One region of the Pseudomonas sp. S34 genome, then DNA from elsewhere that is predicted to be linked to it. Evidence: predicted binding sites of a transcription regulator. Region 1 holds the regulator's gene; each other region holds the start of a gene.
The links. The regulator FliA, encoded in region 1, starts transcription of late flagellar genes. The targets are predictions, from matches to a motif close to CTAAAGTTTNNNNNNNNNNNGCCGNTAA.

Region 1 (2,264 bases):
CCTTTTTCAAGGCTCTCGACCAATTCGAGGGCGTGTTTTTTCAGGGTCGATTCAAAATCGCCCAATGAAGTTTCGTTATTGCCCATAGCTCCCCCGTGGCGCACTCATCAACCGATGCGTTCGAAAATCTTCTCGATTTTTTCTTTCAACGCCTGGGCCGTGAAGGGCTTGACCACATAGCCGTTAACGCCGGCCTGGGCCGCTTCGATGATCTGCTCGCGCTTGGCTTCAGCGGTCACCATCAGCACCGGCAGGTGCTTGAGCTTTTCATCGGCACGCACGTGACGCAGCAGATCGATACCGGTCATGCCAGGCATGTTCCAGTCCGTTACCAGAAAGTCGATGCTTCCGCTGTTGAGCACCGGAATGGCGGTAGTGCCATCGTCGGCCTCGACGGTGTTGGTGAACCCAAGGTCACGCAGCAGGTTCTTGATGATCCGCCGCATCGTTGAGAAGTCATCAACGATGAGGATTTTCATGTTCTTGTCCAATTCGACCTCCAAGCAGTCTTAAACGCGCCCAGCACCTGGACACGCCATTTCAATCAATCCGGCAAAGCACTCAATGACTGTCTGGAGCACAACAGATCGCGACCGGCGCAGTTCAACACCACACCGGCCTCGTTCGCAGTGTCCCCACACTGCCTTCAGCGCGCTCGCCACTCCCCCAAACGCCCCCGCAAACGGGCCGCGCACTGGCTGTGTAACTGGCTGACCCGCGATTCGCTGACCCCCAGGACCTCACCGATTTCCTTGAGATTCAACTCTTCGTCGTAGTACAGCGCCAACACCAGTCGCTCACGCTCCGGCAAATTGGCAATCGCATCCGCCAGCGCAGCCTGGAAGCGTTCATCCTCCAGGTCGCGTGACGGCTCGACATGAGCACTCGCGCCATCCTCGTGCAGCCCTTCGTGTTCGCCGTCCTGCAACAGGTCGTCGAAACTGAACAGCCGGCTGCCCAGGGTGTCGTTCAAAATCCCGTAGTAATCGTCGAGACTCAATTGGAGTTCGGCCGCAACTTCGTGATCTTTAGCGTCACGGCCGGTTTTAGCTTCAATCGAGCGAATGGCATCGCTGACCATGCGCGTATTGCGGTGGACTGAACGTGGCGCCCAGTCCCCCTTGCGCACTTCATCGAGCATGGCGCCGCGGATTCGTATGCCCGCGTACGTCTCGAAACTGGCGCCTTTGCCGGCGTCATATTTGGTCGACACTTCAAGCAGGCCAATCATCCCGGCCTGGATCAGGTCTTCGACCTGGACACTGGCCGGCAAACGCGCCAGCAAGTGGTAGGCAATGCGTTTAACCAGCGGCGCGTAACGCTCGATCAGCTCGTACTGCGCATCACGCGCCGATCTCTTGTAGAGGTTGTAGCCGCTGGCTGTCATAGAACAGGTCCTGCTGTCTGCTGCACGAGGCGCTCGACGAAAAACTCCAGGTGCCCGCGCGGGTTGGCAGGCAGCGGCCAGGTATCAACCTTTTGTGCGATTGCCTTGAACGCCAGCGAGCACTTGGAACGCGGGAAGGCCTCGTAGACGGCGCGCTGCTTCTGCACGGCCTTGCGCACGCTTTCGTCGTAGGGCACCGCGCCGACGTATTGTAAGGCGACGTCGAGGAAGCGATCCGTGACCTTGGTCAACTTGGCGAACAGGTTGCGTCCTTCCTGCGGGCTCTGGGCCATGTTGGCCAGGACGCGGAAGCGGTTCATGCCGTAATCGCGGTTCAGCAACTTGATCAAGGCGTAGGCATCGGTGATCGAGGTCGGCTCGTCGCACACCACCAGCAGCACTTCCTGGGCTGCACGGACGAAACTGACTACCGAGTCACCAATGCCCGCAGCGGTGTCGATCACCAGTACGTCGAGGTTGTCGCCGATATCACTGAAGGCCTGGATCAGGCCGGCGTGTTGCGCGGGGCTCAGATGCACCATGCTCTGAGTGCCGGATGCGGCCGGAACGATACGGATGCCGCCGGGCCCCTGCAGCAATACATCGCGCAGTTCGCAGCGGCCTTCGATCACGTCGGCCAGGGTACGTTTGGGTGTCAGGCCCAGCAGAACGTCGACGTTCGCCAGCCCCAGGTCGGCGTCCAACAGCATGACGCGCCGGCCAAGTTCGGCCAAAGCCAGGGACAAGTTCACTGACACATTAGTTTTCCCGACGCCACCTTTGCCGCCGGTCACCGCGATCACCTGTACGGGATGCATGCTGCCCATGTTATTTCTTTACCTTGTCTTGCATAGACGGAGGCCACATTACTGGCTGC
Region 2 (2,264 bases), 900 kb from region 1:
TCGACCACCGCCAGGGTTTCGCGCAATGGGCGAGTGATCTGGCGAGTGATGACCATGGCGGCAATGACGCCCACCAGCAGTGCCAGCAACGTGCTGACCAGTTGCAGGGTACGGGCCTGGGCACTTTCGACATCACGGCGGTCGAGCTGGATCTGGTACAGCTGATCGCTCTGGGACACGATGGCGGCGCCCTGTTCGGTCATTTCCTTGCGCGCCTGCACCGCGTCATTGCTGGCGGCCTTGTAGGTCTGCAAGGCGCTGCGGTAGTTGCCCAGCGCGGTTTCCAGCTGACGCAAGGCGTCTTGTTGGGAATCGGCGAAATGCACGTTCAGCGGTTTCAGGCTGGCGATGGCGGCGTCCAGTTGACCGACGGCTTTTTGCTCGGTCTCGGCATTGGTACTGGCGGTGTAGCCGCGCACTTCGTAGCGGGCCAGCAGGAACGATTCCTTGGCCGCGGTGATGGCCTGGAACTGTTCGAATCGCTGGTCGCTCAACGGCATTTGCTGCACGCGGGTATTGATGTCATTGATCAGCGTGTTGGCGGTTTCGGCGCTGGCGCTCATGGCATCGCGGGCGCTGTTGCCGGCGCGATAGGCGCTGCGCATCTTGCCCAGGGACGTTCTGTAGGCGTCGATGACGGCGCCTTGCTCTCGCAGCAGCTTGAGGTTTTCCGGGCTCTTGAACTTCGCCAGCAGGGCTTGCTGCTGGGTCGAGAAGGCGTCGAGGGTGGTCTGCACGTTCTGCGCGGCGGTTTCGTCGCCGTTGGTCAGCATGTATTGCAGGCGAACCACGCGCAGCTTGGTCAGGCCGGCGTTGAGCTGGGTGATGTCGCTCATCCAGTTGCTGCGGTCGATCAACCCGCCCAGGCTGGTCCAGCCGGTCAGGGCCAGGACGCAGGTCAGTGCCAGGACCAGGCCAAACCCCAGGCCCAGTTTCAGGTTCACGCTGATGTTGCCGAACCAGCTATTCATCTCATTCCTCCAGGAACTTGGTACTTCTTTATCGTCGGTTGGCTGGAAGATTGTTTTTTTTGGAAGCCGCCAAGCGGTGTAAGCAGGATGTATCGGCAGCAATCCCGGGAGCTGAAAGGTTTTTTCCGCACGGTTCTGTAACAAGACTTTTACAGCGCCTTTAAGCTTTTTTTCACATGGGTTTCACCAGCCACCGACGCGCGTTTCCTTAACCTGCCCGTATCTGATGAGGTAGTGCGTGCCGGCGAGGCGGCTTGATGTGGAATTAAGACTGAGTCTTTTTGGGGTAAAACGCTCGATCGATCTGAACCGCTTCGCCCGTTATCGCAACGCTGCGGTGGTGTTGGTCTCGGCGCTGCTGGTTATCCCGTTGGTGCTGTTCTTGCTGCGACCTGCCGCCGTTGCGGACCTGGCTCACGGCAATGTGACCGGTGCACAGGCGTTGATGACCGGGTGGGCCAAGGGCGACCTGATCGTTCTGGTGCGCCACGTCGAGCGCTGCGATCACTCCTCGGCGCCTTGCCTGGTTGGCAACGATGGCATTACCGAGCGCTCGCGCAGTGTCGCCATGGGTGTCGGCGCGCATTTCCAGAACCTGGGCCTGGACAAGGCCGATATCTACAACAGCCCGATCCTGCGTACGGCGCAGACCGCCGGTTTCATGTTCAACAAGGTCGGCACGGGCGAAGACTGGCTGATCGGTTGCAGGGGCACCATGCTGCGCGACGCATTGGCGCACAAGGTAGCCGGACGTAACCTGATTCTGGTGACCCACAGCGAATGCATGGACCAAATGGAAAAAGACCTCCATTTGCCGACGTCGACCCTGGGTTACGGGGCTTCTTTGTTTATCTCCGCCGAAACGCCGCAGACTCCGCGCATGCTTGGCTTTATCGAAGCATCGGATTGGCCGACGGTGACGACCCGTTGAATTTCACCATCCCTTCGAATCAGGACTGAGCATGCTGACCGCTTCCCGCTTTTACTGGGTGAATTTTGGTATCCCGCTGGCCTGCGCGGTCGCGGTGTTCCTGATGTTCGACATGACCGGCATCGACATCGCTTTCAACAATTACTTTTTTGATCCGGTGACGCAGACGTACCCGTTGGACCAGGTCCATCTGTTCGAAAAAATCACCCACAAATGGGCGCGGATCATTCCGAACTGGACCGGAGAAATAGCGATTATCGGTGCCTTGCTGTCGTTTCTCTGGCCGCGTCTAAAGGCTGAAAAGCACCCGAAAATCATCGCCTTCCTGGAAAAAATCAAAGTCGCACCGGTGCTGCGCTTTG
Region 3 (2,264 bases), 3.1 Mb from region 1:
AGTATGTTGCGCGTCTTGATAGAGCGGGGGCATTGACCGGCTCATGCCTGGCTGAGCGGGCGCGGCTTGGCAAGCTTGGAGAATGTTCCGCTGGCATCGTAAAGCGCCGGGGTTTCACCGCCGTTAAGGATTTTCAGCTGGGTGGCTGTAGCGGCCTGCTGAGTGAGGATCGACTGGCCGTTGTTGGCATTGATGGCCTGGCACTGGGTCAGCAGATCGGTCAGCACGTCACTTTGCGCCAGCAACTGGTCACCAAGGCTCGACTGGCTGGCCAATTGCTCCAGGCCGGTACGGTTGCTCGGCAGGTTGAGGCTGGCGAGGATTTCACTGCGCTTGCGGCCATGCTGTTCGAGCAAAACAACCAATGCCTGTTTCTGCGCCAGGATGTTCTCGAGCAATGGCATGTCACGGCCATGCAATGCGAGGGATTCGGTTTGCAGTAACTCCAGCAGGTGTTGCGCTGGGGCAAAGTCGTCGGTGATCAGTTGCAGTAAATGAGTGTCGTGCATGGCTGGCCTTGGGTTTTAAGCGTCCAAAAGCCTGGCGCCGGCGGTGGCCTAGCGCTGGGCTTCGAAGTTGAGCAGTTTGCTGGCTACACGGTTGCTGTCGACTTTGTAGCTGCCATCGGCAATCGCTGCTTTCAATTCGGCCACGCGGGCTTTGTCGACGGCAGGCTGATCGCGCAGCTGTTCAGTGACCTTCTGCAACTGTTGAGCCTCATCGCTGAGATGAACCGATTCCCCGCTTTTTACGGTACCGGCCTGTTCGGCCGCGGACTCCAGCGGCGCGGATTTGCCGGCCTCGGCACTTTCCTTGCTGGCGCTGGTACGTGTACTGCCCGTCAGGGACGAGGAGCTGTTCAAACGGCTGAAATCGATGACCATGATAAAAAACCTCTGGGAATTTGGACGCTTGCCATGGTTTCGGCCATTCCCTGGAAAACTTTAGACTCATTTATCAATGAACCTTGCGCGCGTCAGCGCATGCCCTGCATGGAGCACAGTCTAGGGAACAGCCGCGGCAAGCGCCACATTCTGATGAACAGAGCGAATTACATGGACACTTCCACCTGCCCCGGCGCCATGACCTGCGCCTTGATGACTCGTTGGGAGTTGAGGTTTTTCACCCGGATCTGCTCGCTCAGACTGCCGTTTGACAGGGCTTCGCCCGGCATGCGCACGCTGAGGGTACCGCTGCGGGCGGTTATCACCACCTGATCACCCTTGCGGATGACTTCGGCCTGTTCGATATGCACCAGGGTAATCACCTGGTCGGCGACCATTGGTCGGGTCAGTCGCTGCCCGATCGCCTGATCGAGGGCGGTCAGGTAGCCCTGGCCGATGAGGCTGATATCGCGCTCGCGCAGGACCACATCCCCAGGCTCGACAATGGCGGCACGGCGCAGTGGCCGGGCGCTGGTCACGACATCGCGAAACAGGCGGACTTGAGCGGGTACGAACACCGTCCAGGGGGAAGCGCCCTCGCAGCGAACCTTGACCGTAACCCGTCCCAGCGGCTTGGGACTCTCGAGTGTTGCTGTCAATTCCCTGTCACACATGGGCATGTGCATGCGCGGATCGAGCTGGTTGACCTGGATCTCGTAGCGACCCTCCGTTTGACTGGTCGCCAGATAGTCTTCTACGGTGAATTCAAGAAAGCCCTGAGTGACGCCGATAAGCATGTCAGGCAAGGTAACCGCGTCAGCAAGGGCAGGGCTGCCAGCGTTGAACAGGCAAACAGCCGCCAGCACGCCGAGCAATTTGCGGTACGGTGTGGTCAGGCGTCGAAAAAATGTCGGTTTTGTGTTCATAACGATTAAAAAAGCAAGCGCCGTGCCGTTTAGTGATGAAGGCGCGTCGCAACAACACTTGGCGTTGGCGTAGGAGTCTGGCATGGCTGGTGTAATGGATTCGGTAAACCAGCGCACGCAACTGGTGGGGCAGAATCGCCTTGAACTGTTGTTGTTCCGTCTCGACGGCCAGCAACTGTACGGGATCAACGTGTTCAAGGTTCGGGAGGTGCTGCAATGCCCCAAACTGACGCTGATGCCCAAATCCAGTCCTGTCGTGTGCGGCGTGGCGAACATCCGGGGGGCGACCATTCCGATCCTTGATCTGGCGATGGCGACCGGTTCCGGCGCGTTGAAAGACAAGAACAACCCCTTCGTGATCATCACGGAGTACAACACCAAGACCCAGGGTTTCCTGGTCCGCTCGGTGGAACGCATCGTCAACATGAACTGGGAGGAGATCCATCCGCCGCCC

Region 2: a site for FliA is predicted at 1,061-1,088, ahead of PspS34_RS03380 (methyl-accepting chemotaxis protein). Genes of this name have one in related genera too.
Region 3: a site for FliA is predicted at 921-948, ahead of flgM (flagellar biosynthesis anti-sigma factor FlgM). Genes of this name have one in related genera too.

Annotation. Positions count from the first base shown of each region.
Region 1 covers NZ_CP019398.1:1,694,753-1,697,016, reverse strand. Annotated here, with positions in the region: gene PspS34_RS07450 (protein phosphatase CheZ) at 1-86, opposite strand, end outside; gene PspS34_RS07445 (chemotaxis response regulator CheY) at 108-479, opposite strand; gene fliA (RNA polymerase sigma factor FliA) at 647-1,387, opposite strand; gene fleN (flagellar synthesis regulator FleN) at 1,384-2,214, opposite strand.
Region 2 covers NZ_CP019398.1:791,598-793,861, forward strand. Annotated here, with positions in the region: gene PspS34_RS03380 (methyl-accepting chemotaxis protein) at 1-971, opposite strand, end outside; gene PspS34_RS03385 (phosphoglycerate kinase) at 1,231-1,902, shown strand; gene PspS34_RS03390 (phosphatase PAP2 family protein) at 1,934-2,264, shown strand, end outside.
Region 3 covers NZ_CP019398.1:4,816,594-4,818,857, reverse strand. Annotated here, with positions in the region: gene PspS34_RS21450 (flagellar protein FlgN) at 42-509, opposite strand; gene flgM (flagellar biosynthesis anti-sigma factor FlgM) at 558-884, opposite strand; gene flgA (flagellar basal body P-ring formation chaperone FlgA) at 1,052-1,810, opposite strand; gene PspS34_RS21435 (chemotaxis protein CheV) at 1,893-2,264, shown strand, end outside.